DNA from 2 places in the Paenisporosarcina sp. P4_B8 genome. Region 2 is predicted to be linked to the other one. Evidence: a T-box and tRNA genes for the amino acid it is inferred to sense, from the RefSeq annotation. Region 2 holds a T-box; the other holds one or more tRNA genes.
What was found. The T-box of region 2 lies ahead of alaS (alanine--tRNA ligase). A T-box ahead of a tRNA ligase gene usually reads a tRNA of that ligase, here a tRNA-Ala.
Positions count from the first base shown of each region.

Region 1: it encodes a tRNA-Ala, which carries the amino acid that the T-box ahead of alaS (alanine--tRNA ligase) is inferred to sense. The anticodon was not compared.

Region 1 is NZ_JBFUHX010000001.1:206,474-210,691, forward strand. It holds gene AC1DSK_RS01000 (S8 family serine peptidase) at 1-921, opposite strand, end outside; gene AC1DSK_RS01005 (DUF2804 domain-containing protein) at 1,124-2,155, opposite strand; tRNA gene AC1DSK_RS01010 (tRNA-Ala) at 2,232-2,304, shown strand; gene AC1DSK_RS01015 (DUF6241 domain-containing protein) at 2,622-3,161, shown strand; gene AC1DSK_RS01020 (ATP-binding protein) at 3,203-3,307, opposite strand; gene AC1DSK_RS01025 (site-2 protease family protein) at 3,685-4,218, shown strand, end outside.
Region 2 is NZ_JBFUHX010000009.1:41,573-45,790, forward strand. It holds gene alaS (alanine--tRNA ligase) at 1-2,046, opposite strand, end outside; T-box leader at 2,193-2,401, opposite strand; gene AC1DSK_RS10115 (HAD family hydrolase) at 2,518-3,168, opposite strand; gene recD2 (SF1B family DNA helicase RecD2) at 3,706-4,218, opposite strand, start outside.

The sequences.
Region 1 (4,218 bases), on a different contig from region 2:
ATTCGAATCAGTGGCGCTAACCCCAATGACGCCATCAAGTGCAGCGGGATAAATCAATTCGTAACTTTTTTCATTACCTGCAGCCGCAATAATCAATACATCTTTTGCTTTTGCATATTGTATGGCGTAATCCATTGCGTAGGTATAGCTCCCACCTAGACTCAAATTGATGATATCAGCATGGTGGTCAGCGGCATAAATAATGGCTTCACCAACATCATAGCTACTCGCGGAATCCCCTGTAAAAACATTGATTGGCATGATTTTAATATTCGGGGCGACTCCGGCACCTCCCGAATTATTGAAGGATGCCGCTATAATGCCTGCAACATGTGTTGCATGGTCTCCAGAATAAAAGGAGGTTCCTCCGGTTACTGCATTATAAGGAGAGACAAATTTTCCTTTTAAATCAGGATGATTTGTTTGAACACCTTCATCAATTACAGCAACAATAACTCCAGAACTTCCTTTTGTTTGATCCCAAGCACTGGAGGCATGAATTTTCTTTAAATGCCATTGTTTTGAATACGATGGATCCTTTGGTCTAAACGTATTTTCCAATTGATAGTTTGGTTCAACAAATTCGACTTGTTCATGTTTCAATAATTCCTTCGCCACTGCGGATAAATCAGAGCTCTTTGGCGTTGAAACGAGGGCGAACTTTCCATTTACTTGTATCGAAAGTTCTTTTGCATTTACAGAGTCCAGAATTTGTTTCCTTTCGCTACCAGTAGCTGAAGCTTTGAAGTTTACAATTAATTGATTACTATAAAAGTCCTTGGAATCATCAAATAATGCCTCAATGTTGAATTTAGAAATTTTCGGTTCTACTTTTATTTCTTCAGCTCCGGCAAATTGTGCAGGCAGCCAAAAGAATATGTACGCAAATAAGAAAATCTTTAATTGTTTCTTAATATTCATCCTCCTTTAGATGAACTATTTTATGCTTAAGGACATGAGCCAATGTGGCATAAAAGTGAAAAGAAATGTTTTTAATTACAAAAATAAAAAAAGCACCATCAGCAAGAATCTCCTAAATAGGAAAAATGCTTGGATAGTGCAAAACATATATTTTTTTCTTGTACCATTATTGAGGAACAGAAGTGCTCTCCTCTTTTACTAATTACCACTTAGCTTTGTGTTCATCGATACTTCCTAGCAATTGTGTGATAGGTAGGCGAGAGCCATCGTCCAAATAAACGAAGCCGTGATAGTAACCGACTAATTGATGGATTTCTGATGTGACGAGACGAGCATTTATCTTCGCTTCACGTTTGAAAAATGGGGTAAATGTCAAATCGACATCACGTGAAAATTTCGACCGGATATGCCAAGGTTTCATATAATCGGTATCATCATAAGAAAAAATGACATCTTCCGAGATTTTTGACATGTGACCATCGACAAATACTGCGTTTTCCGTCATACCTGTTCCATCGGTCCATTTTCCGCCTAAGTTAAGGCCGATGCGCTGTTTGCCAACGCGTTGAGAGGCCATCGCCCAGTTCCACGAAGCTTTTCTTGACCAAACGCCGCGACCATAATCCAGCACGGCATAGCTATCTTCAGGAATAAATGAATAACGCTTGTCCCCAATTTTCACAAAACCGCGCGTCGGTAGAGTATGATGCTTGGCCGTATATTGAAAGAGTTGACGATTCCACGGAATGACAACATTCAAAGTATCGTCATTTTCAGGATGCTCAATATGTAAATCCGCATGGAGCAAATCACCATCAAAGTCGGGAATGGTAACCGTCATATGCGTTTCATTTTGCATATGGAACAACTGGACACTCATTTCATTATTTGAAAATTTCACAGTTTCAAGTACTTGATTCGGCATTTGTACACGTTGACCCAATGGAATCGTAATAGTCTTCTCAAAAAAGCGTTGAGTTTCATAATCCAGGAAATATACACAACAAACTGCTGCGTAATCCAAATGGCGAATGCTTGCTGAAAATAAAATATCTTCACCATACACACACCAGTAATTCCATTTTTTCTTGCGCATAAAATGTCCGGATAAATTACTATCGATTAACGGTTTTCGGGAAAAACCGATTGCTGCAGGGTTCAAATTTCCTTTCGAATCGCATAATGCAATGGGCGTAATAATTTCACGCTCTGCATGTTGTTGCACTTTTTGCATTTCGCCACCCTCTCGCCTCTTGTATCAACTAACTATCATGCTATATACTAATTATTGTACCAAATATTTTGATAAAGGGGTATTAGCTCAGCTGGGAGAGCGTCACGCTGGCAGTGTGAAGGTCGTCGGTTCGAACCCGATATACTCCATCTATAAAAACCACTCATATCAATGGATTGAGTGGTTTTTGTTTTGTTAAAATAACTACATATTGAAATTATTGTGGAGCTGTATTATTGATTTTGTAATCATAATAAGCTGTATTTTTATTGAAATGGTAAAAAAATTAATATTTGGACTTACTTAATCGAATCAGATTTAGTAAGTCTTTTTCATTGTTCATTTCAGAACTATAACTATTATACGTAATTATCTGAAAAATCTCTTTATGATGTAAGTATCTTACAGTAAAATGTAGATATTACCTTTTCAAAATTTTAATTCAGTGTCTCAAATGGAGGGGAATATGAAGGAAACTAGCGGACCATTTAATTTGACCAAAATCCAAAAAGGATTGTTAATACTCACTTTTTTAGCAGTCGTGGGAATTATCCTGTACGCTATTTATGGACAAGAAGTACCTATCATAAAAAAAGACGGAACCATTACGGAAAAAACGACTGAAGATGGCGGGAAAATTATTGAAGTTAAAGAAGTGAGAGATATGCCAGTGGAAGAAGAATTTCCGATGGATATGCCAGACTTTCAAGTCGGCCAAGTGATTCATCAAATGAGTCATCAGAAAATCGAGGCTGAAGAAAAGTGGGGGTTCCTCCCGCTAACCGCTGAAAGAGTGGCAAGGTTAAAAGAAGTTGTAGAAAATGGTGATTATCAAAATAAAAGCCGTTATTTAAGTATTCTTAATCGATGGGCGGAAAATGATTTCACACAAATAGATAAAGATCACAATACGATTTGGACTATGCAGGGAGGGACTGTCGGGAGGGCTACAGGAATTCTCAGTTATGAAGAAGAAAAACAATTTATTGAAAAATATTACGAATAAAAAAGGCACTCACTTTCGTGAATGCCTTTTCTAAGTGGATGTTAACTGGAAATCGGCAATGATAAAGTGACTTGGGTTCCAACGCCCACTTTGCTTGCGATTGTTACTTTTTCATGATGATGTTCAATGACTATGTAGGTTAGCATTAAGCCAAGTCCGAACCTTTTTCATTGTTGGAATAAAAAGGCTTACCTAACGACTGACACCGATCTTCGGAAATTCCATAGCCAAAATCAATCACTTTCATTTCAATCCGATTATTTAATAGCTGAATAAGATATCATTTTAAGCCTTAGAAAGTTTTTTAAAAGGGTTTAGTATATGTGATGGGAAAGTAAGCGGACTATTTTGTTAAAAACGGACATATATAGAAATTGTTAATGAAATCCAGTGAGTGAAATGGTACATTAGTGTGACAGTGAAAGGTGGATGATGTGCCTATTCATTCACTGTAAAAAGAATGAAATGAAAGCGGGCGGACAACATAGAGTTTTTTGCATTTTCATTAGAAGAGATCCCATTTGTGCTCATTACATTGGTGATTGCTTTTACATTGCATGAATTTATGCATGCTTGGATGGCTTCAGTATTTGGAGACGATACGGCAAAAAGACAGGGAAGGGTAACTCTTAATCCACTGAAACATCTGGATATCGCAGGTACACTTTTGATTTTTATTGCCGGGTTTGGTTGGGCAAAACCTGTTCCAGTTAATGCTGCTTATTTCGCGACGAGACGTATACAATCCATCATTGTTAGTTTAGTGGGACCTCTCAGTAACTTTGTTCTGGCGTTTATTGGATTTACCATTTTTTATTTTTCGCCTCCAAATCAAACAATGGATGAATTTTTAAATGTATTTGTCATGTTGAATGTAGTGTTAGGCGTTTTTAATCTGTTACCACTTCCACCCTTGGACGGATATCGAATCGTTTCCAGTTTATTTCCTGCGAAAATTCAGGAGAAACTTTTGCCCTTAGAAGCTTACGGCTCCATTTTGTTTTTAATTGTGGTTCTGACACCGATTGGGGATAGTACGCTGTTTCCATTCATCGGA
Region 2 (4,218 bases):
TAACTTGAAGAAGCCGATTTGTGACGTATTGCTTACGTGACATCCACCACAAAGTTCCAGTGAGTATTGATCAATTGAAACGACTCTTACGATATCGCCATATTTTTCACCGAACAGTGCCATCGCACCCATTTGTTTCGCTTCATCGATTCCATGATAGCCTGTAACTACTTGAATGTCTTCCCAAATTTTCTCGTTCACTTGTTGTTCAATGGTTAACAATTCTTCTTTTGTTACTTGACCGAAATGAGAGAAGTCAAAACGTAAGCGATCAGGACCAACGTAAGAACCAGCTTGATTGACATGGGTTCCAAGCACATCCTTTAGCGCTTGGTGCAATAAATGTGTCGCTGTATGGTTTTTGACAGTTGATTTGCGCATTGTCTGATCGACTGTTGCTGTTACGTCAGCTTCAACTGAAAGTTCTCCTGATTCAATCACTACGGTATGAAGATTTTGTCCATTTGGTGCTTTTTGGACATCTTTCACAAATCCTTTGAATAAATCATTTTCAATTGTTCCGTGATCGGCAATCTGTCCGCCACTTTCTGCATAGAAAGGCGTTTGGTCAAGTACGACTTTTACTTCATCGCCTTCTTGTGCAAGCTTGACAAGCTCTCCGTCTTTTACAATAACCAGAACTTTTGAAGAAACTGCCATTGTATCGTAACCAATAAATTGACTTTCTTCTTTAATATTCCCTAATACTTCTGACTGCACCTGCATGGAATCAACATCTTTACGAGCTGAACGAGCACGTGTACGCTGAGCTTCCAGTGAAGCTTTGAATCCTTCATGGTCAACGGTCATGCCTACTTCTTCTGCATATTCTTCCGTCAACTCGACAGGGAAACCGTACGTGTCGTACAAACGGAAAGCATCGCTTCCTGGAATGATTGACAGTCCAGCTGCTTGCTGCGTTGAAATAACATTAGACAAGATGCCAAGGCCGTCTTGTAATGTCTCGTGGAAGCGCTCTTCTTCATTTTTAATAACGCGCATAATGAACTCTTGTTTCGCTTCGACTTCTGGATAGAAATCTTTCATGATTTCGCCAATAATCGGTACTAGGTTGAACATGAATGGACGGTCAATTCCTAGATTTTTACCAAAACGTACTGCACGGCGTAATAATCGACGCAATACATAGCCGCGGCCTTCATTTGAAGGAAGTGCTCCGTCACCAATTGCAAAAGCAACCGTACGTGTATGGTCTGCAATGACTTTAAACGCTAAATCATCTGCACCACCATTGCCATACGTTTTACCAGATACTTCTTCGGTTTTGCGAATAATCGGCATGAATAGATCTGTATCGAAGTTCGTTGGTACATTTTGCACGACACATGCCATACGTTCAAGACCCATACCCGTATCGATGTTTTGTTTTGGAAGCGGCGTATACGTGTGATCTGGGTTATGGTTGAATTCAGAGAACACCAAGTTCCAGATTTCCAAGTAACGGTCGTTTTCTCCGCCCGGATACATTTCCGGATCCGTTATGTCGTTGCCATAGTTCTCGCCACGATCATAGAAAATTTCCGAGTTTGGACCACTTGGACCTTCTCCGATATCCCAGAAGTTCCCTTCTAAGCGGATGATGCGAGCTTCTGGAATTCCGATTTCGTCGCGCCAGATTGCGTATGCCTCTTCATCTTCTGGATGAACTGTGATCGATAACAATTCCGGGTCAAATCCGATCCATTTCTTATCCGTTAGAAATTCCCAAGCCCAGTGAATCGCTTCTTTTTTAAAGTATTCACCGATCGAGAAGTTTCCTAACATTTCAAAGAATGTGTGATGACGAGCTGTTTTACCGACATTTTCAATGTCATTCGTACGAATTGATTTTTGTGCATTCGTGATGCGTGGATTGTCAGGAATTACACGTCCATCAAAATATTTCTTCAACGTTGCCACACCACTATTGATCCAAAGTAGTGAGTTATCGTTAATTGGTACAAGTGGTGCACTTGGTTCTAGTGCATGACCTTTTTCAATGAAAAAGTCTAAATACATGCGACGGATTTCTGCTGCAGTTTTCATCAAGTATTCCTCCTTCAATTTTAAAAGCATAAAGCGCTGATTCAGCTCGACACCGACTTTTGAGTCGTGAGTCAAGAAGCCTGCTGGCGCTTCGGGGAAGAGCTGGTCCTTAAAGCTCAGACAATAGAAAAAGCCCTCATCCCTAAAAAAGGGACGAAGGCTTCAATTCGCGGTACCACCCTAGTTACAGCAAACGAATTTGCTGTCTCTCGATTATGCCTTAACGCGGCTTACGGCAGTGATTAGCTGCACTCAGGAGTAGCTTTCCATAACATCCACTTGAAGGTTCTTTCAGCCAAGGAACCTCTTTCTTTTGCAAGCTTCTCAAATGTACTTTCTCCATCAACGTTTTCATTCATTTGTTAGAATTATAAAAAACAATTACGCATGTGTCAATTGACTTTTATTAAGTGCGTGCAAATTACTCAATTTTAATATTTTCATCTTGACGAGAGTTAAAGGCTGTTATTTCTATAGTAACTCTTTCAGAAGGAGATCCAAAGATTGATCTGCCATCGAGGACAACCTAAGATTATAATCTTCAAACACTAAATTGGTTGTTACCGGGTTTGGGAAAATCACACATTTCAAACCTGCCCCACGTGCTGCCTTCAAACCGTTCAATGAATCCTCAAAAGCAACAGCTTCCTCTGGTTTCACACCCAATGATTCAATGGCTTGCAGGTAAAGTTCTGGATCTGGTTTAACAGTTGAAACATCATCACTCGTCTTGATTACTTCAAAATAATGAATAATACCAAGCTGAGTTAAATAATTTTCTACCCAACTTCTTTTTGAACTGGAAGCCAATCCTATTTTAATGCCCGATTCTTTAGCTGCAATTAAATAATCTTCTACACCGTCTCTTAAAATTGGCTGACCAATCTTTTCGTGAAATCGTTGGGATGCCAATTCTCTGACCTCAGAAATAGTGGACGACTCTTTTATATTGTCCACAATATATTTATCCAATACGGTATCATCCGTACCAATCACCAACGCAAACTGTTCAATGGTCAAATTCACCTCGAATTGATACAACGCCTCCTTATACGCTTCAAACCATACCGTCTCTGTATCAATAATCAGACCATCAAAATCGAAAATAACTGCTTTTATCATCACGGACACCTTCTTTTAAGATTTTATTTTCTCGCAATTGATGTTTATCTAAATTGACTTAAAAAATAAAAAGGTTTAGTTATGTAAACTTTCCAAGTGATGCAATGCACTTCATGTTTCGAAGCTAGCGTAGCGATGCAGAAACAGAAACAGTAGCAAATGTTTTTAGCGCAGATTCCTTACCAAATAAAATATGTTTAACAACTGTAGAAAACCTAAATACGAAAAGTTCATATGCAGCTAGCATACCGCAAGAAAGAATATGGTCAAAGGAGTTTGACCATATTCTTCGCGACGAATAACCTCAGGAGCAATCTTTTAGGCGACGAGTAACCGCAGGAGCAGCCTTATTCTTTGCGACGAGTAACCGCAGAAGCAGCACTTTCAGAGAATGAGACCCACAAGCATGTGGTTTTCATACTTGCTGGCTCATGCGAAACGTGCGGCCAGCGCAATGTACGATAATCAATCATACGGTGTTAAAGAGCCAAAAAAAACACACGTTTTTCATGTGTGTTTTTTCTAGGTTCTTTTTTATCATTCAGCAATTTTTTCTAAAAAGTCATAAGGCGTGGTACCGTTCATGCCAACCAAAGGATGAATCGTCAAATGGTTGGAGGCCGTCAATGAAATTTCCTGCTCGTTTTCCTCTATAAGTTCATCAGCAACTTCATCGTCTTCGTTCTCGACAGTTGGTTCAGTCACAGGCAATGCCTCTTCACTCAATCTTTCCTTCAGTGAAGTCAGTCGTGCCAAATCATCATTGCGCTCAATGCCAAATTTAAAGACTTCAGCGTCTCCACACAAAATGAGGAAGTTTTTTGCACGTGTTATTCCTGTGTACAGTAAATTGCGTCGCAGCATTTTCATGTAACTGCGAACGACTGGCATGATGACAATCGGGAACTCACTGCCCTGCGATTTATGAATTGAGCAACAATAAGCAAGCGTCAACTGCCCTAAATCATTACGCTGATAGGTCACTTCTATCCCTTCGAATGAAACGATCAACATGTCCTGCTTTTCGACATTTTCACTGGCTTTAGAAAT